2 regions of the Brevundimonas sp. Bb-A genome follow, and region 1 is predicted to be linked to the other one. Evidence: predicted binding sites of a transcription regulator. Region 1 holds the regulator's gene; the other holds the start of a gene.
What was found. The regulator LexA, encoded in region 1, represses DNA repair genes until DNA is damaged. The targets are predictions, from matches to a motif close to ATGTTCNCNANNTGTTCT.
Positions count from the first base shown of each region.

Region 2: recA (recombinase RecA) is a predicted target of LexA. The motif match lies at 2,951-2,968, and genes of this name have one in related genera.

Region 1 covers NZ_CP045456.1:1,875,102-1,889,693, reverse strand. Annotated here, with positions in the region: gene BSP_RS09305 (aminodeoxychorismate/anthranilate synthase component II) at 1-155, shown strand, start outside; gene trpD (anthranilate phosphoribosyltransferase) at 172-1,209, shown strand; gene trpC (indole-3-glycerol phosphate synthase TrpC) at 1,206-2,000, shown strand; gene lexA (transcriptional repressor LexA) at 2,124-2,825, shown strand; gene BSP_RS09285 (ComEC/Rec2 family competence protein) at 2,806-4,983, opposite strand; gene gltX (glutamate--tRNA ligase) at 4,982-6,397, shown strand; gene gltA (citrate synthase) at 6,465-7,757, shown strand; gene lpxB (lipid-A-disaccharide synthase) at 7,840-9,009, opposite strand; gene BSP_RS09265 (LpxI family protein) at 9,006-9,845, opposite strand; gene lpxA (acyl-ACP--UDP-N-acetylglucosamine O-acyltransferase) at 9,842-10,630, opposite strand; gene fabZ (3-hydroxyacyl-ACP dehydratase FabZ) at 10,630-11,106, opposite strand; gene lpxD (UDP-3-O-(3-hydroxymyristoyl)glucosamine N-acyltransferase) at 11,109-12,122, opposite strand; gene BSP_RS09245 (OmpH family outer membrane protein) at 12,130-12,732, opposite strand; gene bamA (outer membrane protein assembly factor BamA) at 12,770-14,592, opposite strand, start outside.
Region 2 covers NZ_CP045456.1:273,839-288,430, forward strand. Annotated here, with positions in the region: gene BSP_RS01430 (3-hydroxyacyl-CoA dehydrogenase NAD-binding domain-containing protein) at 1-1,414, shown strand, start outside; gene recA (recombinase RecA) at 1,769-2,848, opposite strand; gene BSP_RS01440 (M20/M25/M40 family metallo-hydrolase) at 3,016-4,911, opposite strand; gene BSP_RS01445 (right-handed parallel beta-helix repeat-containing protein) at 4,992-5,960, opposite strand; gene BSP_RS01450 (PA-phosphatase) at 5,962-6,783, opposite strand; gene BSP_RS01455 (hypothetical protein) at 6,780-7,295, opposite strand; gene BSP_RS01460 (hypothetical protein) at 7,366-7,737, opposite strand; gene BSP_RS01465 (LLM class flavin-dependent oxidoreductase) at 7,859-8,851, shown strand; gene pheT (phenylalanine--tRNA ligase subunit beta) at 8,870-11,323, opposite strand; gene BSP_RS01475 (hypothetical protein) at 11,320-11,712, opposite strand; gene pheS (phenylalanine--tRNA ligase subunit alpha) at 11,716-12,792, opposite strand; gene BSP_RS01485 (polysaccharide deacetylase family protein) at 12,969-13,955, opposite strand; gene BSP_RS01490 (response regulator) at 14,114-14,592, shown strand, end outside.

The DNA of each region.
Region 1 (14,592 bases):
GGACCGCCGACGGCGAAATCATGGGGCTCCAGCACCGCAGCCGCCCGATCCATGGCGTTCAGTTCCACCCGGAATCCATCGCTACAGAACATGGCCACGACATGCTGGCCAACTTCCTTCAGATCGCCGGCGTGAAGCGCCTCGCGGCCGCCTGATCATGGCCGCCTGACCATGGCCGATGGTTTCAAGCCGATCCTCGCCCGACTGGTCGAGGGCCACCCCCTGACGTCCGAACAGGCGCACGACTTCTTCGCCGCCTGCCTGCGCGGCGAACCGACCCCGTCCCAGGTCGCGGCCGCCGTCACCGCCCTGCGCATTCGGGGCGAGACGGTGGACGAGATCGCCGCCTTCGCCCAGGCCATGCGCGAGGCCGCCCTGACGCTGGATCATCCCTATGAGGTTATCGACACCTGCGGCACCGGCGGCGACGGCCAGCACACCTACAACATCTCCACGGCCGCCGCCCTGGTCTTGGCCGGCGCGGGCCTGAAGGTCGCCAAGCACGGCAACCGGGCCATGTCCTCGAAATCCGGCTCGTCCGACGTCCTGTCGATCCTGGGCGTCAATCTGGCCGCCAGCCCGGCCCAGCAGCGCAAGGCGCTGGACGAGGCCGGCATCTGCTTCCTGTTCGCCCCCGCCTATCACGGCGCCATGCGCCATGTAGGCCCCGTCCGGGCCGAGATCGGTTTCCGCACCGTCTTCAATCTGCTGGGCCCCCTGTCCAACCCGGCCCAGGCGAAACGTCAGGTCATGGGCGTCTATGACCCCCGCCTGCTGGAGCCCCTGGTCGAGGTGCTGGGCCGGCTGGGCGCGACCCGCGCCTGGACCGTTCACGGCCAGGGTCTGGACGAACTGGCCACCTCCGGCCCGACCGAAGTGGCGGAATGGAGGGACGGCGCCGTCCGCCGCTTCCAGGTCACGCCCGAGGACGCCGGCCTGCCCCGCGCCTCCATCGACGCCATCCGCGGCGGCGACGCCGAGGAGAACGCCGCCGCCCTTCGCGCCCTGCTGGCGGGCCAGACCGGCCCTTACCGCGACATCGTCCTGCTGAACGCCGCCGCCGCCCTCGTGGTCGCGGATCGGGCGGCGGACCTGTCGGAAGGCGCCGCCCTCGCCGCCGCCGCCGTCGACGACGGCCGGGCCGCCCAGGCTCTGGAGCGTCTGGCCCGCATCACCTCCACGCCGCTGGAGACGGAGGACACCCCATGACCGACGTTCTGGCCCGCATCGCCGCCTACAAGCGCGAAGACGTCGCCGCCCGCAAGGCCGCGACCTCTCAGGACGCGATCGAGACCCTGGCCCAGGCCGCCTCGGCCCCGCGCGGCTTCCGCGCCGCCCTGGATCGAACGGTCGAGGACACCGGCCGCCCCGCCCTGATCGCCGAGATCAAGAAGGCCAGCCCGTCCAAGGGGTTGATCCGTCCCGACTTCGATCCCCCAGCCCTCGCCAAGGCCTATGAGGCCGGCGGCGCGTCCTGCCTTTCGGTCCTGACCGACGGCCCCAGTTTCCAGGGCGACGACGCCTATTTGGGCCAGGCCCGTGCGGCGACCGCCCTGCCCTGCCTGCGCAAGGACTTCCTGGTCGATCCCTGGCAGGTCGCCGAGAGCCGGGCGCTCGGCGCCGACTGCATCCTGATCATCCTGGCCATGATCGACGATCGGCTGGCCGCCGAACTGCTGGCCGAGGCCGAGCGTTTCGGCATGGACGCCCTGATCGAAACCCACGACGAGGCCGAAATGGCGCGCGCCTGCGCTCTCGGGGGCGATCTGGTGGGGATCAACAACCGGTCGCTGCGAACGTTCGAAGTCGACCTGGAAACGACCGAACGCCTGGCGATGCTCAGCCCCGTGCGCGCCCTCCTGGTCGCCGAGAGCGGCATCTTCACCCCCGACGACGTCGCGCGCGTCTCCGCCGCCCACGCCCAGGCCATTCTGGTCGGCGAGAGCCTGATGCGTCAGGCCGACGTCGAGGAAGCGACGCGCAAGCTGCTGGCCGCCTGATTCAACTCGACGCGCGTGGTGAAGCGACGCCGTTAAGTTGACATTAGGAAGGAACACTTACAGAACATCGTCAATGTTCACGGCCCGTTCCGATTCGTCGGTCGGGCGCATGAGGGGCCGGCGATGCTCACGCGCAAACAGCACGAACTGCTGATGTTCATCCACGAACGGATTCAGGAGACCGGCGTCTCCCCCTCGTTCGACGAGATGAAGGAGGCGCTGGACCTGGCGTCCAAGTCGGGCATTCACCGGCTGATCACGGCGCTGGAGGAGCGCGGCTTCATCCGCCGCCTCGCCCACCGCGCCCGCGCACTGGAAGTGACCAAACTGCCGGAGCAGGCCACAGCCGGCGCTCCGCGCGGCCGTGCCGGGTTCAAGCCCGATGTCATCGAAGGCGGCGGCGGCGCGCGTCCCGTCGCTGCGGCCTCAGCCGCCAACGACACCCGCGAACTGCCGCTCCTGGGCAAGATCGCCGCCGGCACCCCCATAGCCGCCATCCAGCACGAACAGGAGCGGCTGCCGGTGCCGGAATCCATGCTGGGCAAGGGCGATCACTACATCCTCGAAATCGAGGGCGACTCCATGATCGAGGCCGGCATTCTGAACGGCGACCTGGTGGTCATCCGGCGCGGCGACACCGCCAACAACGGCGAGATCGTCGTGGCCCTGGTCGAGGGCGAAGAGGCCACGCTGAAACGCCTGCGCCGCAAGGGCGGCTCCATCGCCCTGGAGCCCGCCAACCGCGCCTATGAGACCCGCATCTTCGGTCCCGACCAAGTCGAGGTCCAGGGCAAGCTGGTCGGCCTCATGCGCCGCTATCACTGACAGCTGGATTCGGCCGGCGCGCCCACGGCCGGTCGCCCCGGACATCGGCCGTCCACACGGCCCGCCAGCCGCCCGCGCCGCTACGCCACAGCTCCACCGCCCCGCCGCGCGCAAAGTCCGCCCCGTCCAGAACCAGCCTCCCGTCACATGAGGGCGGCAGGGCGTGAACCACCGCCCGCACGCTGACGACCGAGGCCGCAAGGCACAGGGCGTCCATCTGCTCCATGTCCGGCGTCCGCCTGCCCCACCACAGGGCGACCGGCCCCGCCCCAGTGAGTTCGGGACGGCATGAAGCGCGGTCGCAGGCCCAGCCGGCCTCGGGGCGGTCCGCCAAGATCAGACCGCGCCGCCGGGACCACAGGTCCGTCGCAAACTCACGCACGCCGGGCCGGACGACGATCGCCTCGCCCTCCCGATGAAAGGCCGCATTGGTCCCGCCGTCGCCGATCCAGACGTCCGGCGTCGGCGCGCGCGGCCAGACCAGCACCGCCGCCGCCAGGGGCAGGCCCAGCCACCGCAGCCGCCCCTGCCACAGGCAGATGAACAGCACGCCTAGAAAGGCCACGGGCAGCACATAGTCCGGCGCGCTGGCCACCGTCTGCACCGCGCCGGGCAGGCCCGCGGTCCAGGTTCCGATCGCCAGCATCAGATCCACGCCCCACCCCGCCACCGCAAGGAAGGGTCTGCCCAGCCCCAAGGGCGCCAGCGCCGCCCCCAGGGCCAGGGTCGGCATCAGGACGAAATCGGCCACCGGCGCCGTGCCCAGATTGGCCAGGAGGCCGTATACGGCCGTCCGGTTGAAATGCTGCATGGCGAAGGGTCCGGTCGCCAGACCGGCGACCACGCTGGCCGCGACGGCCGCCGCCAGCCAGCCTCCGAACCTCTGAACCGCCACGATCGGCCAGGGAGCCGCGATCTCGCGCACCCGCCTAGGCCAGACCTCGACCAGGGCCACCAGGGCCGCCGTCGCGGCGAAGGACATCTGAAAGCCTGGCGTGACGATGGCTTCCGGTTGGATCAGCAGGACCACGAAGGCGGCGACGGCCAGCCCGTGCATGGTCACGGCCTGCCGGTCCAGCAATATGGCGATGAAGGCGATGGCGGCCGTGACGGCGGCCCGCTCCGCCGGCGGCGGCGCGCCCGACACCACCAGATAGGCGCCCACGGCCGCCAGCCCCGCCCATGCGGCGATCTTCTTGCCGGCGACCCGCAGCGCCAGCCACGGCCATGCGGCCACCCCCAGCCGGACCGCAAAGAAGACGAAGCCGCCGACGATGGCCATATGCAGGCCCGACACCGACAGGATGTGCGCCAGGCCCGAATCCCGCATCACCTCCACGTCTTCGGGGCTGATCCACGCCTCGTGGCTGGTGGTCATGGCGGCGGCGATCCCGCCTGTGCGAGGCCCCAGCTGGGCCACGATCCGTTCGGCCAGGGCGTAGCGGGCGCCGTTGACCGCCATCGTCAGCCGGACGCGCCAGGGCGGGAGCGGCAGGTCGATGCTCCGCGTCTCGCCAAGCGCAAAGGCCACGCCGCCCAATCCTTGGAAGAAGGCGTTGCGGCCGAAGTCATAGGCGCCCGGCGCCGCCGGCGCAGGCGGCGGATTGAGGATGGCGAACAGTCGGATCGCCTCACCCGGACGGGGCGGCGCCCCCCGCACGGTCACACGCAGCCGCACCGGCGTCTCCTCGGGGGCGAGGCCGCGGATCCAGGTCGGCGCCGCCACCACCCGCGCCCCGTTCTGTCCAGGACTGTCGACGTCGATGACCCAGGCCTCGATCACGGTCGCTTCGCCCAGCGCCGGCGCGATCGGGGCGGCGATCGCCTCGGTCCGCACCTTGGCCGTCGCCAGCCCGCCGAGCAGACACGCCAGCATCATCAGGGGCCAGGTCCGGCCCCGCCCCCAGCCGCGCCGCCGTCCCGCCCACCAGGCGGCTGCGACCATCCCCGCCGCCAGCAGCAGGGGCCATGACGGGGGCTCGAACCGCAGAGTGAAATAGACGGCGCCGCCCGCCCCGAACGCCACCGGCGCCCAGAGCCGCCATCTCAGGCTCTGCGCCGCAAGCTCTTGGGCCAGCCAGATCCGCAAACGCGCGCCGGGGGTAGGCTTTGTCGCCTCGGGGCGTATAAGGGCCTCGCTTACGGACCCTTCCCCCATGACCTTGCCTTCTTCGACTGTCGTCACCCGCTTCGCCCCCTCGCCGACAGGCTATCTGCATATCGGCGGGGCGAGAACCGCCTTGTTCAACTGGCTGTACGCCAAGAGACACGCGGGACGCTTCCTGATCCGGGTCGAAGACACGGATCGGGAACGTTCGACCGAGGAGGCCGTCCAGGCCATCTTCGACGGCCTGAGCTGGCTGGAGCTGTTCGCCGACGAAGAGCCGGTGTTCCAGTTCAGCCGCGCCGACCGCCATCGCGAAGTCGTCGATCAACTGCTGGAGACCGGCCACGCCTATCGCGATTTCACCACGGCCGAGGAAACCGGACGTCTGCGCGACGCCGCCAAGGCCGAGCGTCGCACCTTTGAATCGCCCTGGCGCGACCGCACCCCGACCGTCGACGACCTGGCCCAGCCGCACGTCGTCCGCTTCCGTCGCCCCCAGTCCGCGACCGTCACCGTCGCGGACGAGGTCCAGGGTTCGGTCAGCTGGTCGACCGACGACCTCGACGATCTGGTCCTGCTGCGCTCGGACGGGGCGCCGACCTATAATCTCGCGGTCGTTGTCGATGACCACGACATGGGGGTGACCCACGTCATCCGCGGCGATGACCATCTGAATAACGCCGCCCGCCAGAGCTTGATCTATGACGCCCTCGGCTGGACCCGACCGACCTTCGCCCATATCCCGCTGATCCACGGGCCGGACGGCGCCAAGCTGTCGAAGCGCCACGGCGCCCAGGCCGTCCACGAATACGCCGAAATGGGCTATCTGCCCGAGGCCATGCGCAACTATCTGGCGCGCCTCGGCTGGGGTCACGGCGACGACGAACTGTTCAGCGACGCCCAGGCGATCGAATGGTTCGATCTGGCCGGCATCGGCAAGGCGCCGGCGCGGCTGGACTTCGACAAGCTGGCCCACGTCAATTCGCATTGGCTGCGGCTCGCCGACGACGAACGCCTGGCCAAGCTGACGCTGGACGTCCACCTCGCCCGGGGTCGCAGCCTGGCCGAGGCCGACGAGGCCCGGCTCCAGCGCGCCATGCCCTTCGTGAAGGACCGCGCCAAGACCGTGCTGGAGTTGGCCGACCAGACCGAATTCGTGCTCAAGACACGTCCCCTGGACATTGACGACAAGGGCCGCGCCCTGCTGTCCGGCGAAACCCTGGACCGCCTGGCGCGTCTGCGCGACCGGCTGGCCCTGTTCCAGTCCTGGGACGTCTTCGCCCTGGAAGCCGAGCTGAAAAGCTTCGCCGAATCCGAACAGGTCGGCTTCGGCAAGATCGGTCCGCCCATGCGGACGGCCCTTACCGCAGGGTCAACATCACCTGATATTGCACGAACTTTGTCCGCTCTTGGGCGCGACGAAAGTCTCGGACGCTTGGATGATGCGCTGCAACAGACTAAGTGATCAACCACAAACCTAAGAGCGCCCGGCGCCTCCCCGCGATCGGACGTCCAAATGCAAAGGGGCATTGATGACTGACCAAGCCAAAACCGCCACGCTCTCCTTCGAGGGCAAGAGCGTCGATCTGCCCGTTCTGTCGGGTTCGACCGGTCCGGACGTTATCGACATCCGCAAGCTCTATGGCGGAACGGGCGCTTTCACCTTCGATCCGGGCTTCACCTCGACCGCCTCCTGCGAGTCAGGCCTGACCTATATCGACGGCGACGCCGGCGTCCTGCTGCACCGGGGCTATCCGATCGACCAGCTGGCGGCCCAGTCGAACTTCATCGAAGTCTGCCACCTTCTGCTGCACGGCGAACTGCCGACGGCCGCGCAGTACGAGAAGTTCGAAGACAGCATCACCATGCACACGATGCTGCACGCCCAGTTCGACCGCTTCTTCGAAGGCTTCCGCCGTGACGCCCATCCGATGGCGATCATGGTCGGCACGGTCGGCGCACTGTCGGCCTTCTATCACGACAGCCTGGACATCCATGATCCGGTCCAGCGCGACATCTCGGCCATCCGTTTGATCGCCAAGATGCCGACGATCGCGGCCCGCGCCTACAAATATCATGTCGGCCAGCCCTTCATCTCGCCGCGCAACGACCTGTCCTACGCCGAAAACTTCCTGCGGATGTGCTTCGCCGTGCCGGCCGAGGACTATCACGTCGATCCGGCCCTGGTGCGCGCCATGGACCGCATCTTCACCCTGCACGCCGACCACGAGCAGAACGCCTCGACCTCGACCGTCCGCCTGGCCGGTTCGTCGGGCGCCAATCCGTTCGCCTGTATCGCCGCCGGCATCGCCTGCCTGTGGGGCCCGTCGCACGGCGGCGCCAATGAAGAGGCGCTGAACATGCTCAAGGAGATCGGCACCCCCGACAAGATCCCCGAGTTCATCCAGGGCGTGAAGGACCGCAAATACAAGCTGATGGGCTTCGGCCACCGGGTCTATAAGAACTATGACCCGCGCGCCAAGGTGATGCAGCAGTCGGCCTATGAGGTTCTGGCCGCCACGGGCCGCGAAAACGACCCCCTGTTCCAGGTCGCCAAGGAGCTGGAAAAGGTCGCGCTGAACGACGAATATTTCACCTCGCGCAAGCTTTTCCCGAACGTCGACTTCTATTCGGGCATCACCCTGTCGGCCATGGGCTTCCCCACCACCATGTTCACCGTCCTGTTCGCCCTGGCCCGCACTGTGGGCTGGATCGCCCAGTGGCAGGAAATGATGGCCGATCCGTCGCAGAAGATCGGCCGCCCGCGTCAGCTGTACACCGGCCCGACGCAGCGCGATTACGTGCCGATCGAACAGCGCGGCTGATCAAGCGCCACAGGCCTGAAATGCAGAACGCCGGGGCGCAGGCCCCGGCGTTTTTCTTTGTCTGAGACAGGGATGGAGCCGCCTATCCAGCCGCCTTGGCCTCGATGACCCGCAACACGGCCTCGGCGGCCAGGGTCGAAGGATCCGGCCCGCCCCGCCCCATCAGGTCCAGCGCCGCCGTCTGACGCCTCGCCTGCTCGGCCGCAGCCTGGGGATCGTTCAACAGCCGCCCGACGGCCGCCGCCAGGTTTTCCGCAGACGCCTCGCCCTGGATGAACTCCGGGGTGATCCGTGCGCCGGCGGCGATGTTGAACAGGGTGATGTGTTCGGCCGTCACCAGCCGCTTCATCAGCTGATAGCTTACCCCGCCGATCTTATAGGCGATGACCATCGGCGCCCCCGCCAGGGCCAGTTCGGTCGAGACGGTGCCGCTGGTCGCCAAGGCCGCCGTCGCCGCCCGCATGGCGTCGTACTTTTCGGCCTCATCGACGACATGGACGCGGAAAGGCCAGGCGGATACGCGCCCGACCACGTCCTTTGACACCGTACCCGCCGCGACCACCGCGACTTCCAGGCCTGGATCCTGGGCCTTCAACCGCTTGACGGTCGCCTCATAAACCGGAGTCATCCGCGCGATTTCAGCCGGTCGGCTGCCCGGCAGGATCAGCAGCAGCTTGGCGTCTGGCGTGAGGCCGCGCCGGGCGCGAAAGGCGGCGCCGTCGGCCCCGCCCATGTCGACGTGCAGGGCGGACGAGCCGACCACCGTCGTCGGCAGACCTTCACGCTCGAACCAGGGCGCGTCGAAGCTGTAGAGGGCCAGCAGATGATCCACGGCCCGCGCCAGGGTCCTGGCCCGGCCAGGACGCGACGCCCAGACCTGGGGCCCGACGTATTTGATCAAGGGCACGTCCGGACGTGCGGCGCGGATCGCCTCTGCGACCCGAATGGTGAAGCCCCAGCTGTCGATCAGAACCACCGCGTCCGGCTGTTCACGCGCCGCCAGGGCGGCCGTCTCGGCCACGCGACGGCGCACCGTCCGATAGGCGCGCAGGCCCTCGATCCAGCCCAGAATCGACAGTTCGGCGATGTCGAAGGGACTGACGACGCCCTCGGCCGCCATGCGCGGGCCGCCGATGCCGACGAAGCTCACCCCCTGACCCAGCCGCGCTCTCAAGGCCCGGGCCAGGCCGGCGCCCAAGGCGTCGCCCGACGCCTCGGCCGCCACCAGCATGATCTTCAACGGACGGCTCATCGCGTTTCACCCCAGACGAACAGGCCCAACCGATCCGCCGCAGCCACGATCGCGGACCGGTCGATCAGGATCAACCGCCCGGCGACGCCGGCGATCCCCGCCAGCCCCGCGGCCGCCGCCAGCTCCACCGTGCGCGGTCCGATCACCGGCATGTCCACGCGCAGATCCTGGATCGGTTTGGGCGCCTTGCCCAGCACCCCCCTGGGGGCGGCCGGAGCGCCGCGAAGGTCGGCGGGCAGGTCCGCCACGCGGCGCAGCATGGCGTCGGTGCCTTCCTGCGCCTCGACCGCCAGGACCAGGCCGTCACAGACCACCGCGCCCTGGCCGATATCCAATTCACCCGACTTTTCTGCGACGTGCAGCGCTTTTCTTAGATCATCTATCTGTTGCGGCGTCGGAACCACCGATCCCAGGGCGCCGGCCGCCAGGGTCTCCCCGCACAGTATGTCGTCGGCACCTTCCACCCCGAAACCCTCCACCTCAAAGATGGACAGAATCTTCCTCAGCAGGGCGTCATCTCCCTTGGTCGCCGCCGCGACGATGCCCGGCAGCAGAGACGCACCCTTCAGATCGGGCTTCAACGTCTTGAAATCAGGTCGATTGACGATGCCGGCTAGACAGACGCTGGTGCAGCCTTCAGCCTTCAGAGCCTTCAATATGGCCCCGATCTGGGCCATGCCGAACTCGGCGCTGGGCCAACGGCTCAGATGCGGATCGGCGAACCCCGCCAGACGGATGATGAAGACCGGCCGTCCCTCGACCTCGCACCGGGCCGCCACCGCCGCCGGCAGATCGCCGCCCCCGGCGATCAGCCCCAGCCTTCCCGAGCGGCTCATTCCGCGTTCGGCAGACACAGCGGACGCCGCCCGCCATCACGGATGAAGGCGATGATCTCCAGGATCTCCGGCAGGTCGGCGTAGGCCTGGGCCACGCCGTCGATGCGACCGGCGAACTCGCCCTCGCCCTCGAACAGGTCGCGATAGGCGGCCAGCAATCTTCGTATCTCGGATTTGCCGTAGCCCTTGCGCTTCAAACCGATCAGGTTCAGCCCCCGCAGCCGCGCATGATTGCCCCAGGCCGAACCGTAAGGGATGACGTCGCGGGTCACGGCGGCCAGACCGCCGATGATCGCCCCCTGCCCCACGCGCCCGTTCTGGTGGACGGCGCACAGTCCACCCAGGAAGACCTTGTCGCCGACCTGGGCGTGACCGCCCAGGGTGGCGTTGTTGGCCATGACCAGGTTGCTGCCGACCACGCAGTCATGGCCGATATGGGCGCCGGTCATGAACAGATTGTTGGAGCCGACGACGGTCACGCCCGTTCCCTGGGGCGTGCCCCGGTTGAAGGTGCAGTGCTCGCGGATCAGATTGTTCTCGCCGATCTCCAGCCGCACGAGCTCGCCCTTGTAGCCGTTGTGCTGCGGATCGCCGCCGATGACGGCGAAGGGATGGATCACTGTTCCAGCCCCGACCGTCGTGTCCTGCTGGACCACCACATGGCTGACCAGGCGCACGCCCTCGGCCAGGGAGACATTCGGTCCGACCGTGCACCAGGGGCCGACCTCGACCCCTTCGGCCAGGGTCGCCGTGGCGTCGATCAGGGCGGTGGGGTGGATGGCCATCAGGCGGCGGGCTCCGTCGCCGGCGTGGGCACCGTCACCACCATGGCCATGAACTCGGCCTCGGCCGCCAGCTTGCCGTCGATGAAGGTTTCGCCGCGGAACTTGTAGGCGTCGCCGCGCGCCTTGATCACCTTGACCTGCATGCGCAGCTGATCGCCGGGCCGCGCCGGCTTGCGGAAACGCACGCCGTCGATCGACATGAACATGATGACCTTGTCCGCCACGGCGACGTCCAGGGTCTTGGACATCAGCAAGGCGCCGGTCTGCGCCATGGCTTCAACGATCAGCACGCCCGGCATGACCGGATCGATCGGGAAATGGCCGGGGAAGAAGGGCTCGTTGTGGGTGACGTTCTTGATCCCCACGATGGAAGTCGCGGGAACAAACTCCTCGGCCTTGTCCACCAGCAGGAAGGGATAGCGGTGCGGCAGCCGCCGCATCACCTCGGCGTAGTCGATCTTGCCGTCTTCACTCATCCCTATGATTCCCTTGGGGCCTTCTTTGAAGACGCCTGTTTGGCGAGCCAGACGGTTTCACGCAAGAACTGTCGGATCGGGCGGGCCGGATAGCCGGACCAGGTCTCGCCCGGCGGAATGTCCGCCAGCACCCCCGCGCCAGCCGCCACCCGCGCGCCTTCGCCGATCGTCAGATGGTCGCCGATCCCCGCCTTGCCACCGAAGATGACATTGTCGCCGCTGGTCACGGAGCCGGAGATCCCCGTATTGGCCGCCATCAGATTGTTGCGGCCGATGACGCAGTTGTGGCCCACCATGACCAGATTATCGATCTTGGTGTTCTCGCCGATGACGGTGTCGTCATAGGCGCCGCGGTCGATGCAGCTGTTGGCGCCGACCGTCACGCCGTCCTGCAAGATCACGCGGCCCAGCTGGGGAATGTCCATGGCGCCGGCCGCCGTGCCGGTGGCGCCGAAGCCCGCCTCGCCGATGCGCGCGCCGGCATAGAGCTTCACACGGTCGCCGATCAGGGCGAAGCCGACGGTGACGTTCGAACCGATCACGCAGTCGCGCCCGATCTGAACGCCCGGGCCGATCACCGTATTGGCGCCGATGCGCGTGCCGCAGCCGATGCGGACGCCCTCGCCCAGAACCGCGCCGGGTTCGATCACCACGCTGTCGTCCTCGGACGCCTCAGACGGGGCGATGGCGCGGTCCAGGCTCAACGGGCGGTGCAGCAGGGCCGAGGCCATGGCCCAGGAGGCCTGGGGCGTGCGCGAGACGATCACCGCCGCCTCGGCCGGAACCGAGCCCACCGCCTGTTCCGGCACGATGACGCAGCCCGCCTGTGTCGCCGCCAGGGCCGCCACGAACTTGCGGTCGCCCATAAACGCGATCGCCCCCCCGTCCGCAGAGGACAGGGGCGCGACGGAACCGATCATCCGGTCCCCGCCCCGGACCGCCTCACCCCCGGTCTTGGCCGCCAGTTCGACGACGGACAGGGGCGAAAGGGTTTCGAAGAAGCGGGAATCGGGCATGAGGGCCTTAGTTGGCGGCGGCCGGCTGTTGCGGCTGCTGCGCCGGCACCGGCATGCGGTTGAACGACAGGGTCGGCAGGGCCGTGTTCAGCCGCTGGATCGCCGCGTCGGTCAGGTCCATGGCCGGGTTCATCATGAAGACGCTCTCGCGGTCCAACAGCAGGCCGCAGCCCTTTTCCTGATAGAGGGCGGTCAGGATCGGCGACACAGCCTCGGTGATGGCCTGGCGCTGCATGGCCAGGGTGTAGCGCAGCTCGTTCTCGCGGGTGGCTTCCAGCTGTTGGGCCTCCTGGGCGCGCTGCTGCAGGGCCTGACGGCGCTGTTGCAGTTGGTCTGCGGGCAGGCTAGCCCCCGAGGTTTGCAGTTGCTGGGCTTCCGACTGGATGGCGGTGGCATAGGGCTGAAGCTCGCCCTGAACCTCCTGGGCCAGTTGCTGCATGCGGGCCTCGACCGCCTGACCGGCGGCCGACTGGGCCAGCAGGCGGGCGTTGTAATAGACGCAGACGCCCGGAATGACCGGACCGGGGTTGGCCGGCGCGGCCGTCTGGGCCGAGGCGGCGGTGGCGACCAGCGAGGCGGCGGCCGTGGCGGCGATGATCAGAGCTTTCATGGGTATTCCTCTGCGAACGCTTTTTTGCGTCGCTTCCTTAGAATTGGGTGGAGGTCGAGAAGCGGAAGGATTCCGTCTTGTCGTAGTCTTCCTTGGACAGGACCTTTGAGATGTCGAACCGGATCGGGCCCATCGGCGACTTCCAGTGGATACTGACGCCGGCGGAAGCCCGCAGCGACAGCTCGTCGGCGATGGTGGTGTCGACCGTACCGGTCGAGGTCAGCTTATAGCGGTCATCCAGAACTCCCAGGGTGCCGACGTCGGCGAACAGGGAGGTCTTGATGCCGTACTGTTCGGGCAGATAGTTGGGCACGGTCAGTTCGACGGTGCCGATGGCGTAGAAGTTGCCCCCCAGGGCGTCGGTGGTGTCCAGGTCGCGCGGCCCCATGCCGGCGGTTTCGAAGCCGCGGAAGCTGTTGCCGCCCTTGAAGAAGCGATCGTTGATGCGGATCGGGTCGCCGTTCCAGCCGCTGACATAGCCGGTGGAGCCTTGAAGGCTGACGATCCAGCGCGGGGTGATGCCGTAGTACCAGGCGGCGTCCGCCTCGGTCTTCACATAGTTGACGTCGCCGCCCAGGCCCGCGAAGTCCTGACGCAAGGAGCCGGACCAGCCGCGCGTCGGCCGGATCGGATCGTTGGTGTAGTTCATCTGAAGCGTATAGCCCGCAGACGAGTTGATGTAGCTGCCGACCTGGTCGCACAGGGCCGACGAGCCGCTGCCGCTGGTGTTGCAATAGCCGGTCGGGACGATGATTTCGTCGGACTTCAGGAAGTAGCGGGTGCTGAGCCACATATTGCCGTTCAGCGGATAGGTCAGCCGCAGGCCGCCGCCGGTCGACCGGTAGTCGTAGGAGGAGTATTCGCTGAGGTCATAGCGCGAGTGGAACAGGTCCCAGCCCGCGCGCAGGTCGCGACCCAGGAATTTAGGCTCGGTGAAGCGGAAATCGACCTGTTGACGCAGCGAACCCCACTCCAGCCGGGCGACGACGTTCTGGCCCCGACCGCGGAAGTTCCGCTCTGAAATGCCCAGGTTCACCGTAAAGGAATCGACCGAGCTGAAGCCGGCCCCGACCGAAAGTTCGCCGGTGGGCTGTTCCTGGACGTTGACGTTGACGATGCTCCGGTCCGGGGCGCTGCCGCGGGTCTCTTCGATCGTCACGTCCTTGAAGAAGCCCAGCGCGCGCAGATTGTTGCGCGACCGTTCCATCAGGGCGCGGTTGAAGGCGTCGCCTTCGGTCAGCATCAGCTCGCGCCGGATGACGGGATCGATGGTGCGGGTGTTGCCGACCACATTGATGCGGTCGATGTAGACCCGCTGGCCTTCTGAGACGTTGAAGGTGACGTCGACCGTATCGGTGTCGGGATTGGCGCGGTACGTCGGATTGATCTCGACGAAGGCGTAGCCGGCCGATCCCGCCGCAAAGGTCAAGGCGTCGACCGCCTGTTCGATCTTGTCGCTTTCGTACAGCTGGCCTTCGCGGATCGGGACCAGGGCCTTCAGGAACTGGGCGTTGAGGCGGTCGTTCTGAGTGACCACGTCGATCTTGCCGAAGTTGTACTTGTCGCCTTCGTTCAGCGTCAGGGTGATCTGGAAGGCCTGATTATCCGGCTGAAGTTCCGCAACCGACGAAATGATGCGGAAGTCGTAATAGCCGCGGTTGGTGTAGAATTTGCGCAGCTGCTCCTGGTCGTACTCCAGGCGGTTGGGATCGTAATTGTCGTTGTTGGAGAAGAACTTCCACCACTGCGACCGCTCCGTCACCATGACGTCGCGGACGTCGTTGTCCGAAAAGGCCTTGTTGCCCAGGACATTGATGGCGCTGATGCCGGTCTGCGGTCCTTCGTTGATCTCGAAGATCA
Region 2 (14,592 bases), 1.6 Mb from region 1:
CTACGAAGGGACCCAGGTGCCGATGGACGCGGCCCTGCGGATCGAGACCCGCTATTTCATCAAGACCCTGATGACGCCCCAGGCCCAGGCCATGATCCGGTCCCTGTTCCTGTCCAAGCAGGAGCTGGACAAGGGCGCCGTGCGGCCCGCCGGCGTGCCGAAATCCGATCCCAAGAAGGTCTCGGTCCTGGGCGCGGGCATGATGGGCGCCGGCATCGCCTATGTGCAGGTCATGGCCGGCATCGAGACCGTGCTGATCGACCAGACCCAGGAAGCCGCCGACAAGGGCAAGGCCCATGTCGAGGAGCTGCTGAAGAAGCGTCTGTCGCGCGGTCAGATGACCCAGGAGAAGTATGACGCCACCCTGGCCCTGGTCACGGCGACGACCGACTATGACCACATCAAGGGGTCGGACCTTGTGATCGAGGCGGTGTTCGAAAACCGCGAGATCAAGGCCGATGTGACCAAGCGGGCCGAGGCCCAGCTGGTCGAAGGCGCCGTCTTCGGCTCCAACACCTCGACCCTGCCGATCACCGGCCTGGCCGAGGCCAGCGTGCGGCCTGAGGACTTCATCGGCATCCACTTCTTCTCGCCGGTCGACAAGATGATGCTGGTCGAGATCATCCTGGGCGAGAAGACGGGTCAGGCCGCCATCGCCAAGGCGCTGGACTATGTGCTGAAGATCAAGAAGACGCCGATCGTGGTCAACGATTCGCGCGGCTTCTACACCTCGCGCTGCTTCTCCACCTTCCTGATGGAAGGCATGGCCATGCTGGAGGAGGGTTACGGCCCGGCCCTGATCGACAATGTCGGCCGCATGACCGGCATGCCGCGCGGCCCGCTGGAGATGCACGACGACGTCGCCCTGGACCTGTCCTACAAGATCGCCAAACAGACGGCGCTGGACCTGGGCGACAAATACGTCCCGACCGAAGGCGCCGACATTGTCGCCAAGATGGTCGAGGGCGGACGCTACGGCCGCAAGAACGGCAAGGGCTTCTATGACTATGACACCAAGCCCAAGACGATCTGGAAGGGGCTGAGCGACCTGGCGCCGACCACCAAGGGCATCGATGCGCCCGAGGAGCCCGGCGCCTTCGCCCAGATCGACGAGCTGAAGACCCGCCTGCTGTATCGCCAAGCCGTCGAGGTCGCCCGCTGCTGGGCCGAGGGCGTCATCGACGACCCGCGCGAGGCCGACCTGGGCGCCATCCTGGGCTGGGGCTTCGCGCCCTGGACCGGCGGCCCGATCAGCATGATCGACGGCATCGGCCTGGCCAAGTTCGTCGAAACGGCGGATCGCCTGGCCGCGACCTATGGCGACCGGTTCAAGGTCCCGGACCTGCTGCGCGACATGGCCGCCAAGAACGAGACCTTCTACGGCAGGTTCGCCCCGGAGAAGGCCGCCGCCTGATCGGCCGCGGAAAGTGTGAGTACGGAACGGGCGGCCTTCGGGTCGCCCGTTTTGGTTTGGGGCTGCCCTCTCCTTTCGTCATTCCGGGCGAAGCGCAGCGGAGACCCGGAACCCAGCGGCGCGCGTGAGCGCGAACCTGTCACGGACTCGATCTTCAGGCGTTGTGCGGCGGATAGATTTCGCCTGACGGCGCCGCTGGGTTCCGGGTCTTCGGGCCAAGCGGCCCTTCGCCCGGAATGACGAAAGAAAAAAAGACCCGCCCGACACGAGGTCGGACGGGTCGCTCCGCCGCCCCTCGCGGGGTCGGTGGCGGGTCGCTTGGGGCGACGGAGTATCCTTAAGGTCCGGAGAGGCTCAGCCTTCCAGATCCTGGCCTTCGTCCGGCTCGGGCGTGCCCAGCAGTTCGTCGGCGATCTTATTGGTCGAGGCCCGCACCGCCTTTTCGATCGAGGCGGCGATGTCGGGGTTCTGTTTGAGGAATTCGCGGACGTTTTCGCGGCCCTGGCCGATCCGGGTCGAGTCATAGCTGAACCAGCTGCCCGACTTCTCGATCACCCCGGCCTTGACGCCCAGGTCGATGACCTCGCCCAGTTTGGAGATGCCCTCGCCGTACATGATGTCGAAGATGACCTCGCGGAACGGCGGGGCGACCTTGTTCTTGACCACCTTGACCCGGGTGGTGTTGCCGACCACCTCGTCGCGGTTCTTGATCGCGCCGGTGCGGCGGATGTCCAGGCGCACCGAGGCGTAGAATTTCAGCGCATTGCCGCCCGTCGTCGTCTCGGGGCTGCCGTACATGACCCCGATCTTGTGGCGGATCTGGTTGATGAACAGGACGATGCATTTGGACTTGGAGATGGAGGCCGTCAGCTTGCGAAGCGCCTGGCTCATCAGACGGGCCTGAAGGCCGGGCAGGCTGTCGCCCATCTCGCCCTCGATTTCGGCGCGCGGCGTCAGGGCCGCGACCGAGTCGACCACCACGATGTCCACCGCGCCGGAGCGCACCAGGGTGTCCACGATCTCCAGCGCCTGTTCCCCGGCGTCGGGCTGGGACACCAAGAGATCGTCCAGGTTCACGCCCAGCTTCTGGGCGTAGACTGGATCCAGGGCGTGTTCGGCATCGACGAAGGCGGCGACCCCGCCCTTCTTCTGCACCTCGGCCACCGTGTGCAGGGCCAGGGTGGTCTTGCCGGAGGATTCCGGGCCGAACACCTCGATCACCCGCCCGACCGGCAGGCCGCCGATGCCCAGCGCCATATCCAGACCCAGCGAGCCGGTCGAGACGCTTTCGATCTCGGCTACCACGCCGGCCTTGCCCAGTTTCATCACCGAGCCCTTGCCAAAGGCGCGATCGATCTGGGCGATCGCCGCCTCCAGAGCCCGTTGTTTTTCGCCGTCTTCCTTGCCCACCAGTTTCAAAGCCGCCTGTGCCATTGCCTTCGTCTCCCTTGCCATGATTCCCGTCAGAAGCTTGGGAGAGACCCGCCATGGACCCGCCCCCGTTTTGGTGAGGCCGACTATGTGCACGGTTTGTTCCTGTTCACAAGATGTTCTCGTGAGGAACAGCGAGACTCTTCGGATCTACGTCCGTTTCTGACGTATCACTCCGCGGTGACGTCGACCGCCGCAGCCGGTTCGGCGTGGCGCGCGGCCAGGGACAGGCCGCAGCCGAGGATCAGCACGGCCGCCGACAGGCCCGCGAGCGTATGGACCAGGGCGCCGTTCGCCCCGGCTCGGGTCGGCGCCAGGGGCCGGACCAGGACGAGGATCAGCAGGGCGATCAGGGCCAGGGCCCAGGCCTGGCTCATGCCCACGCCCAGGAAGATGAAATGGCCCAGGCCGAACAGCCAGCCGCCGACCAGGACCGTGACCACGGCCGCCGGCGCCAGGGCCGTCCACCGCTCCAGCCGGGCGCCGATCAGGGCGGCCAGAGCCGCTGCGAAGGCCGCCGCCAAACCGGTCCAGACGAACAGCAGGGCCGCCTCGGGCGCGATCGCCTGGACCAGGCCGCCCAGGACCAGCACCAGGACGATCGCGCCCAGCCAGCCGCCCCAGACCGTCTCGTCCTCGCCGTCCGGCCAGAGGCTGAAGGCGACGCCGATCCCGGCGGCGCCGAGCACCAGATAATCGACCCCGCCCAGGACCGTCGCCAGAACGGCCGCCGCCGCGACCACCCCGGCCAGCAACCGCCGCCCGATCAGGGCCCGCCCGGCCGTCAAGGCCAGCAGGACCGCCAGCACGGCCAGACCAGCCCCCGCCTCCATCCAAGGCAGGCGACGCAGCATCATGTAATAGGTCTCGGCGGAGTCGATCCGCTCGCCGATCGGCCCCGCCAGGACCCGCGCCGCCTGGGCCGCCACCATGCCGACGCTCAGCAGCCACAGGCCGCCGGTGAAGCCCTTCACCCCCTGTCTCCAGGTCAGGCCGGTCGCATGACGCGCGCCCCAGGCGGCGAAGGCCGTGAGCCCAAGGGCCAGACCCAGCAGCCCCCAGCCCGTCTCAGGCCCATGGCGCAGAAGCCCCAGGCCGAAGACGTCGGAATAGACGAGGTTGCGCGTCGCCTGGGGCAGGGTCGGCGCGCGCAACAGGGCGTCGGCCGTCTCCAGCGCCTGGGCGCCGATATGCTGGACGCTGCCCTGGTCGAGGGCGTCCGCCGTCGAACCGGGCGAATGATACTGAGCCGGGCGGCCGAGGAAGGCCAGATTGACCCCCGCCAGCCCCCGGTCGGCGGCGATGGTGAAGTCGGTGCCGTTGGGCATCAGCCGATAGACGAAGACGGCGAGCGCATTGCTGGACGGCCCGCCCTCAGCCCGCCGCGCCGCCCGGGCGTACAGATCGACGGTCTGGGCGTTGCCCGGCCCGGTCTCGAACATCAGGGCCCGACCGCCGCCGCCCCGCGCCTCCAGGTTCACCACCGCCCCGACCCGGTCGCGCAGCGGATGTTCGCTGAAGAAGGCGCGCGCCCCGTCCAGGTTCAGTTCCTCGGCGTCGGTCAGGAGGACGATCAGCCCCCTATCGGCCGGGCCGCGCGCCTTGATCGCCCGCACCGCCTCCAGAACGGCGGCCACGCCGCTGGCGTCGTCGGCCGCGCCCGGCGACCCCGGCACGCTGTCGTAATGGGCCATCAGCACCACCAGAGGCAGGCGCGGGTTCCGGCCGGGCAGGACGCCGACCAGATTGACGGCCGAGACCCCTTCCGTGGAAAGGCCGTTCCGCTCCATCCGCCGCACGGCCGCCGGAGACAGGGCGCCGGCCTGAAACCTCGGCGACAGGCCCAGCTCAGCCATCCGGCCGTAGAGATAGGCCTGGACCAGGGCGTGGTCGGTCGAACCGACCGGCCGGGGCGCCCGCGCCATCAGCCGCACGTCCTGCATCGCCCTTTCGGCCGAAAAAGCGGCGGCCGGCGCGCTCGCCGGCTGGGGTCGAGGGGTCTGGGTGGTGAGCACGGCCAGACCCAGGGCCGCCGTCAGAGCCGCCAAAAACAAGACCAGCCGCATGCGATCCATCCCCCGAAGTCTCTAGCGGCACTAAGGACCGAGGCCGTGGCGTTTCGCAAGAGCGAGACGTCAGCGCCCCGTCAGCGTCCTGTCCGGTTCCGCTCGACCCGGTTGCCGACCGCCCCATCGCCGTCGTCGGCGCTGGAACCGAAGGGATAGCCCGCGTCATCGGCGCAATAGCGCCGGTTTCCCTCGCGCGCGCCGACCACCACCGTGCGAGGCCGCAGCCAGCCGGCGCCCGAGAAGCTATTGTCCGTGATCTGATTATAGGACGGCGTCTGGTGTCGGATCACCCCGTCCTCGCCGCAGTTGCGGTACAGAAAGATCCCGCCCCGACCGCCCAGGGCGAACCGGTTGCCGATGATGCGATTGGCGCCTGACCCGTCCACGGCGATCATTTCGCGTCCGGTGCGCAGCACGAAGTCGTTGTCCTGGATCAGGGCGCCCGCGCTTTCGGCGTCCAGATAGACGGCGGTGGAGACCGAACGACCGGTGAAGCGCGATTCCCGGACGGTCGTCCGCGTCACCCCTGGTCCGACATAGAGGGGAATGGTCCCTGTCGCCTGAACCCGCACCTGCTCCAGCACGGTCTCGGACGGAGCCGCCGCCTGGGCTGCGGTCGTATGGTCCGGGCGGCGGGACGAGGCCAGAAGATCCCGCATCGACCCGCCCGCCCCCATGCCCCAGATGCGGATATTGCCGACGACGGTGCAGTGGCGCACCACGGCGCCGATCGGCCGGCTCCACCCCTGCGGCGTCTGGCGCGACCAGACGGCGACGGTGGGGGATTGGGCGGTCGCCTGACCCGGCCGGCGGACCGTCCCGCCGCCGCAGTCCAGACCGGCGCCTGAGGCTTCCGCCCCCTCGATCAGGACCGGACGGGACACGTTCGCCCCCGCCAGGACGGCGCGACACAGCAGCCGATAGGGGCGGTCGGAGGGGGTGATCAGGTCGCGCACCTCCTGCGGCGTGCACGGCCTGGCGGCGGGCCGGGCGGCGGGGCGGTCGTCCATCGGCGCCAGCAAGGACAGCAGCAGGAGGCCGACCATTTCAGTCAGCGGCCGTCGCCGCCAGGGCGGCCCGTTCGGCGGCGCATCCCGGATTGGTCAGGCCGGTGGCGCGGCGCGCCTCCAGCTCTCGCCGCGCCGCCTCCGCCTCGGCCTGGAAGGCCGGCGCGGCGATGATCTGTAAGGCGACGGCCCGCCCGAGGGCCGCGCCGGCGGCGACGTCGCTGGGATAGTTCATCGCGCAAACCATTCGGCTGACGCCGATCTGACGGCCGATGCGGCGCACCGCGCTCGCATGATCCGGCTCCAGCGCGGCCAAGACCTCGGCATAGGCCGCGCCCGCCGCCGCGCCCAGGGACGGATAGGCGGCGCTGTCGCGCGCCGTCGGCGTCAGCCGTTCGCAGGCCGGGCGGTCGGGATCGTTCGACACAGGCCGGGCGCGACGCGCGCGGGCCGCGACCTGTTCGGACACGGCCCGCACATCGTGAAACGCCTTGGCCGCCATCCGATCCAGCGTCGGCGTCTCTCCGTCGCCGCCCAGCCGCAGCCCCAGGGCGCAGTCGAAATGTTGCAAGGCCAGGGGCGGACGAAGCTCGGCGTGGGCGGTGGCCAGCAGCCACCGATCCGACTGTTCCAAGGCCCGGAACCGGTCCGACTGATCGCGGTCTTGGCGGTCGGCGGCCGAGCCCGCATCGGGAGCGGGCGGCGCGGCCTCAGCCAATCGCGCCAAGGCCTCGGGCGACAGATAGCCGCTGTCGGCCAGGACGAAGACCGGCGCGGGGGACGGCCGCCCCCCGCCCGCACAGGCCGACAGGACAAAGGCTGTCGTCAGAACCGCCGCGAAGGAGGCGGCGAACGGCTTCACCGCCCTTCGCTCCAGCTCAGCTGCACGGAGGTCTCTCCGCCTTCGCCGGGGGCGGCGACGACGTGGATATTGGTCGCACCCGCCGGGCCGCCGGCGGCGCCATAGGCGCGGGCGTCGCCCTGGTTCATCCCCATGACCGACGAAAGCCCGGCCTGTTCGGCGCGCTCGCGATAAAAGGCCACCACCTCGTCGGGACTGGCGGAGGTGCGGAAGGTGACCAGGCCGCCGTCTCCGTCGGGTCCGGTCGCCGTCGTCCCCGGCTGGTCCATGACCGCGCCGGGATAGAGGGCGGCGTAGTCGGGCGCCCCCGGGGCGGCGGGCTCAACGCCGCCGCTTGAGGCGGGGGCGGCGGTTTCGGCGTCGGGCGCGACCGCAGTACCGACCGCCGCGGCCGGCGGCGCTTCAGTCGCTGCAGGAGCGGCGCGGCCTTGGGCCGTCTGGGCCTCCTCTCGGCCGCAAGCGGCGAGCGTCAATATCAGAAAGGCGGCCGAGGCCGCCGAAAGGCGTATCATCGGGGAATCGTCCCTTGGACCCGTGGTCGAGGCGGCACCGTGGCCTAAGGATGCGGCGCCAGCAAGGCGTTCAGTCGCCGCCGCGCCCGCCCTCGACCGGATCGCCCGCCTCGCCGGTGAAGCGCCGCCCGGACTCTGCGACGGCGTCGGGCTCGGCGTTCGACGGCGACTGCGGGTCCGCCTCCGCCCGCCCTTCGGCCGCCAGGGCCTCATTGATGACCGCCGAGTCGGGATCGTCGTCCGACCCGCTCGCCGAGCCGCCGCGTAACGAGCCCGCCCTCAGGTCCGAACCGGAGTCCGAACCGTCCAGCGCCTCGATCAGGGCGTCGCCCCTGCGCCCCAGGTCGGGCTTCTCGCCCATGTCCTGAGCTTCACGGGAGTCCCGGCCTTCGAGTTCCGATTCTGCGCCCTTGTCTTCCGCGTCCTTGTCGATGTCGGTCATGGCGCCGTCTCCTGTTCTGTCTCACTGCGTCAAAGGTCTGTGACCGTCTTCAGGTTCCCGTCCGCCGCGCCTTCCGCCCCGCGCCCCTTGAACCCCCGACGCCGCTTCCGATCTAAGCGTCATGATCCCCTTTTCCGTTCTCGACCTGTCTCCCATCGTCGAAGGGGGCGACGCCCGTCGCGCCTTCGACGAGACCCTGGCCCTGGCCCAGGCGGCCGATCGGCTGGGCTATCAGCGGTTCTGGCTGGCCGAGCATCACAACATGCCGGGCATCGCCGCGACCGCGACCGCGATCGTCATCGGTCACGTCGCGGCGGGCACCGAGCGGATCCGGGTCGGTTCGGGCGGGGTCATGTTGCCCAATCACGCGCCCCTGGTGGTCGCCGAACAGTTCGGCACTCTGGAGACCCTCTATCCCGGCCGTATCGACCTGGGCCTGGGTCGGGCGCCCGGAACCGACGGGGCCACGGCGCGCGCCCTGCGCCGCTATTTCGAGGGGGCGGACCATTTTCCGCGCGACGTGGTCGAACTGATCCAGTGGTTCGAGCCGGCCGCCGAGAACCAGCCGGTCCGGGCCGTGCCGGGCGCGGGGCTGCGCGTGCCGATCTGGCTCCTGGGCTCCAGCCTGTTCAGCGCTCAGCTGGCGGGGCAGCTGGGCCTGCCCTACGCCTTCGCCAGCCATTTTGCGCCGGAGCTTCTGCTGGAGGCCCTGGCCCTCTATCGCCGCAACTTCACTCCGTCCGACCGGCTCGCCGCCCCCCACGCCATGGCCGTGCTGAACGTCTTCGCCGCCGAAACGGACGCGGAGGGCGTGCGCCTGGCCACCTCGATGCAGCAGAGTTTCGCCCGGCTTTCGACCGGCAAGCCCGGACGCCTGCCTCCGCCGGTCGATGACATCGCCGCCGTTCTGACCCCGCAGCAGATCGAGAGCGCGCGCAGCCGCCTGACCTATTCCGCCGTCGGCGGGCCAGAGGCCGTCCAGAAGCAGCTGTCGGACTTCATCGCCCTGACCCAGGTGGACGAGCTGATGATCACCGGGATGATGTTCGACAAGGCCGCGCGAATCCGCAGCCTGGAGATCGTAGCCGAGGCGCGTGAACGCCTGGCGGCCTGATCTTCGGACCGCAGGACGTCAGGCGCGCAGCTTGCCGCCCTGTTTCTCGACCGCCGCCACCACCTTGGCGCTCAGGGCCTCGATCTCGGCCTCGGCCAGGGTCGCCTCGCGCGGCTGGATCACGACTTCCAGGGCGACGGACTTGAAGCCCTCGTCCACCCCCTTGCCGCGATAGACGTCGAACACCCGGACGTCGGCGATCAGCGCCTTGTCGGCGCCGGCTGCGGCCCGGACCAGATCGCCGACCGGCTTGGCCTCCTCGACCACGAAGGCGAAGTCGCGGGTCAGGGGCATGAAGGCCGACAGGTCGGCGGTTCCCCGCGCCTTGCCCGACCCATTCTTGCCTTTCTGGCCGCGCGGCTCGGGCACGGCATCCAGCACGATTTCGAAGGCCAGCATCGGACCGTCGGCGTCCAGCGCCTTCAGCACCCGCGGATGCAGCTCGCCGAACTCGACCATCACATTCTTCGGGCCCAGCTGCAGGCGGGCTGAACGGCCGGGGTGCCACCAGTCGCGGTTCTGACCCTGGACCAGTTGCAGCGAGGCGACCGGGGCGCCGATCTCCTCCAGCACGGCGGTCAGATCGGCCTTCAGGGCGAACAGGGCGTCGTCACCGGCGCCGGCCCAGTGGCGGGCGGCGTGGGGCGCGACCAGGCCGGCGATGACCGTGCGCTGATCCGCCGGTCCGTCGCCCAGATAGATCGGGCCGATCTCGAACAGGGCGGCGTCGGCGAAGCCGCGCGCGGCGTTCCTCGCCGCCGCCTGGATCAGGTTCGGCAGGGCCGAGGGCCGCATGCAGTCCAGATCGGCCGCGATCGGGTTCTCCAGCACCAGCCGATCGTCCCCGCCGCCGAACAGGGCTGCGGTCGATTGTTTGGTGAAGGACCAGGTGACGGCCTCGGCGTATCCCAGGGCGGCCAGGGCGCGGCGCGCCGTGCGGACGCGGGCCTGGCGGGGGTTCAGCACCCCGCCGGCGGGAGGGGCGACCTCGGGCAGGGGCGTGTCGGGCAGGCTGTCGAAGCCCTCGATCCGCGCCACCTCTTCCACCAGATCCGCCCGGCCCTCGACGTCGCGCCGCCACGACGGCGGGGTGACGATCCAGGGTTCGGCCTGACCGGCCGGGGCGGCCTGCACCAGGAAGCCGAGCTGGCCCAGGATGGTCCCGATCCGATCCGTCGGCAGGTCCATGCCGCTGAGCCGCTTCACATAGGCGGGGTCGAAGGCGAAGGGCGCCGGCCCAGCCGGGGGTTCGCCGACGAAGACGATCTCGGACGGCTCGCCGCCGCACAGGTCCAGGATCAGGCGGGTGGCCAGTTCCAAGCCGGGCGTGACGGAAACGGGGTCTACGCCGCGCGCGAACCGATACTGGGCGTCGGAATGGATGCCGAGCGCACGGCCCGTCTGGGCGATGACCAGGGGGTCGAACCAGGCGCTTTCCAGGAAGACGTCGGTGGTGTCGTCGTCGCAACCGGTGCTTTCGCCGCCCATGACCCCGCCCAGGCCGATGGGGCGCTCGCTCCCGGCGTCGGCGATGACGCAGTCGGCGGCGGAGACCGCATAGGTCTTACCGTCCAGGGCGATGAGATGCTCGGGCTCGCCGCCCTCGATATGGGCTGTCCCGGCCGAAACCTGTCCGCCCCGCACCACGATCTCGGTCCCCGACAGCTTGGCCAGGTCATAGACGTGCAGCGGCCGGGCGCGGTCGTAGGCGATCAGATTGGTGACATCGACCAGGCGGTTGATCGAGCGCAGGCCGATGGCGGTCAGGCGCTTCTGCAGCCAGGCCGGCGACGGGCCGTTCTTGACGCCCCGGATCACCCGACCGGCGAAGACCGGGCACATCCCGGGCGCGTCCAGCCGGACGCTGATCGGCGACGGGAAGCCCCCGCGCACTACGGCGATGTCGAAATGCTTCAGCTTGCCGACGCCGGCGGCGGCCAGATCGCGCGCGATCCCGGCGACGCCCAGCCAGTCGGGCCGGTTCGGCGTGACCTCGAAGTCGATCACGGGCTCGGCGCCGAACAGGCCGGCGACCGGGGTTCCCACCGGGATTTCCGGCGGCAGTTCCTGGATGCCGTCGCTCTCATCCGCCAGCTCCAGCTCGGAGGCCGAGCACAGCATGCCGTTGGACACCACGCCGCGCACCGGCTTCTCGACCAGGGTGACGCCAAGACCCGGCACATAGGCGCCGATGGGGGCGTAGATGGTGGTCAGGCCCGCCCGCGCGTTCGGGGCGCCGCAGACGATCTCCTTCATCCCGTCCACCGTCTCGACCTGACAGACCTGCAGCCGGTCGGCGTTGGGGTGGCGTTCGGCCGAAATGATCCGGGCCACGGTGAAGGGCGCCAGCTTGGCGGCGGGGTCGAGCACCTCCTCGACCTCCAGCCCGGCCATGGTCATGGCCTCGGCGATCTGATGGACATCGGCCTCGGTTTCGAGGTGATCCTTGAGCCAGGACAGGGTGAACTTCATGCCGGAACCCCGCCCAGAACCTGCTGGATATTGGTCAGAAACTCCGGCGCCCCGGTGAAGCCGACGCGGAGGAAGCGGCAGTTGACGAAGCTGCAGTCCTGGAAGGCGACCGTGCCGGTGACCTTTTCAGGGCCGACCGGCTGAAGCAGCAGATTACGCGGGTCGCCCATGGCGTCGCCCATGTTGCAGCCGTCGAAGCTGCACCCGCCCACGGCCAGCAGCACAGCCGGCCCTTCCAGAAAGCAGTCGCGGAAGGTCTTGCCTGCGATCATCGCCTCGCCGCGCTGCGCGGCCTCAATGACCAGCTGCGGCAGCCAGATATGGACGCCCTCATAGGCGGGACCGGCCCCGATCAGGGGCAGTTTCAGCGTGTCGTCTTCGATCTTCATGATTCAGCTCAGGCCCGAAGCCGGATTGGGGGCCGCAAAGGCCGAGAAGCCGTAGTGCGCCAGCCAGCGCGTATCGGCCTCGAACATGGGGCGCAGGTCGGGCACGCCGTATTTCAGCATGGCCAGCCGATCCACCCCCATGCCGAAGGCGAAGCCCTGATATTCGTCCGGGTCGATGCCGCAGTTCTTCAGCACATTAGGATGCACCATGCCGCAGCCCAGGATCTCCAGCCAGTCGTCGCCGGTGTTGAACACCAGCTTCCCGCCGGATCGGTCGCAGCGGATGTCCATCTCCGCCGACGGTTCGGTGAAGGGGAAGTGGTGCGGACGGAAGCGCGCCTGAACCGCGTCCAGCTCGAAGAAGCGGGCGATGAAGGTCTGAAGCGTGGTCTTCAGATGGCCCATATGGATGTCGCGGTCGATCACCAGACCTTCGATCTGGTGGAACATCGGCGTGTGGGTGGCGTCGGAGTCCTTACGGAAGGTGCGCCCCGGCGCGACGATGCGGATCGGCGGCTTCTGGGACATCATGGTGCGGACCTGCACCGGGCTGGTGTGGGTCCGCAGCACCTTGCGCTCCCCCGTCTCGGGGTCCGGCTTCAGGAAGAAGGTGTCGTGCATCTCCCGCGCCGGATGTTTCGGCGGGAAGTTCAGGGCGGTGAAGTTGTGGAAGTCGTCCTCGATGTCCGGGCCTTCCGCCACGGCGAAGCCCATCTCGGCGAACAGGGCGATCATCTCGTCCATCACCTGCATGGTGGGGTGCACCCCGCCCTTGCGACGCGGACGGGCCGGCAGGGTCAGGTCGACCCGCTCGGCCTGAAGCCGGGCGTCCAGTTCGGCCGCCTCCAGCTCGGTCTTCTTGGCCGTGATGGCGGCGGCGACGCGGTCGCGCAGGCCGTTGATCATCGGCCCCTGTTCGCGGCGTTCGTCGGGGCTCAGGGCGCCCATCCCCTTCAGCAGGCCGGAAACGGAGCCGGACTTGCCCAGGGCGGCGACGCGCACCTCCTCCAGGGCGGCGACGCTCTCTGCGCCGCCGATGGCGTTGATCAGGTCGAGTTCGAGTGTGGCGAGATCGGTCATTTGGCCCGTGCCTTAGAGCATGATCGTTTCGGACGGAACCGCTTCGCGGTTCCGGCTGAAGCGTAAATCATGCTCTCGGTTTGATCTGGAGCCTGATTCACGGCTTCAGCGGGATCGCGAAGCGATCCCTCCTCAGCCGATCAGGCTCTAGCGGGCCGCAGCCGTTTCGTCACCCTTCAAGGCGCGGTTTGCGCCCCGGCGATGGCCTCAAGCTCGGCGGCCGGCGCCTTGTTCGCCGCGACGATCCAGGCCGGTGGCTCCGGCTCCCAGCGGATGGGCTTGCCCTCGGTGCTGGTCCAGCGGTGCAGCCACGAGATTCCATTGGCGCGGACATAGGTGTCAGCGTGCTGATAGATCGGGTCCGACAGGGCCTCCTCCAGGGGCACGAACCGATAGCCGCGCGCCAGATAGAGGGCGTGGATCTGCGGATAATAGGTCTGGTTCAGGCTGTTGGCGTGCAGCAGCAGGACCTGGGCCGGCTCGCGCCCGCCGGTCAGTTCGGCGCTGTAGGGTTCGTAGAAGTCGAGCACCCGGGTCATATGGGCCACATAGGCCTCGCCGATCCGCCGCTTCAGCGCCGCGTCGCCCCGCTGCTCGGCCTTGCGATAGACGTCGGCGAACATCCAGTCGTTGTTGTCGATCGTGACCGGCGCGACCGTATAGCCGCGCTCGGCCAGGCCGGCGGCGATGGCGTCATGCTTTTCCTGGGTCTCGCCGGTGAACAGATAGGGGTGGCGGAACCAGCGCAGGGTCCGCCCGCGCGCCTGAAGCGCGGCCCGTGTCGTCGCAGCACCGGCGTCCACATCGGCCAGATAGGCTTCCGCCGTCGTCTGGTGGATGTTGATATGGCTGAAGCTGTGATTGCCCAGGTCGAGCCCGGCGTCCAGCCACAGGTTCAGAACCTTCGGCAGGGTCGAGGCCCGCGTCGCTTCGCACACCCGGCCGTCATTGACGAAGGCCGTCCCATGGGTATCCAGCGGCTTGAGCATGGCCAGGAAATCCGTCGTCAACCGCATCAGCTGCGCCGGGTCGCACAGGGCCGCCGCCGGCCCCTGATAGGGCAGGTCGTCAAAGGTCACGGCCACCTTCCGATCCTGGGCGAGGGCCGGGCTGCCGAGACCGGCGACCAGGGCGAGGATCAGGCTGAAGAGGCGGCGCGTCATACCCAAAGCCTAACGCCTGTCGCCGCACGCGCAACCCCGGCTTATTTCATCAGTTTACGGAATAAATGTCGGAAAGACGCCGCGAAAGGTTCATCCACGGCAAAGCTGATATTAAAGATCGACCGCTAAGCCCGCTGATGTGGACATTGGGGGGCCGAATGCCGCTGATTGGTGACTTTGTCGAATTGATCGCGCCGGTCGCCCCGTCCACCCTGGGCGCCGAGGTGTTCGACCGTTTCCAGCGGGAACCCAACACCCTGGCGATCGCGGTGGTGGGCCAGGACGGACGGCCCTTGGGGCTGATTGAGCGAAACGCCTTCACCCTGCGGATGGCGGCGGAGTACGGCCGCGCCCTCTACGCCCGCAAGCCGGCGGCGAGTTTGATGGACCGCAACGCCCCGGTGGCCGAGGCTTCGACCAGTGCGGAGTTCTTTTTCCAGGCCTATGGGGCGGCCGAACTGGGCGCCCTGCTGGGCGGCTTCATCGTTGTGGCCGATGGCCGCTACCTGGGGGTCGGCACCGCCCTGCAGATCGTCCAGGCCGGCGCCGCCCTGCACCGCCAAAGGGCCGAGGAGATGGGCGCCCTGGCCCGCGATCTGGCCGCCGCCGAGGCCGAGGCCGTCGCCTCCAGCCGCGC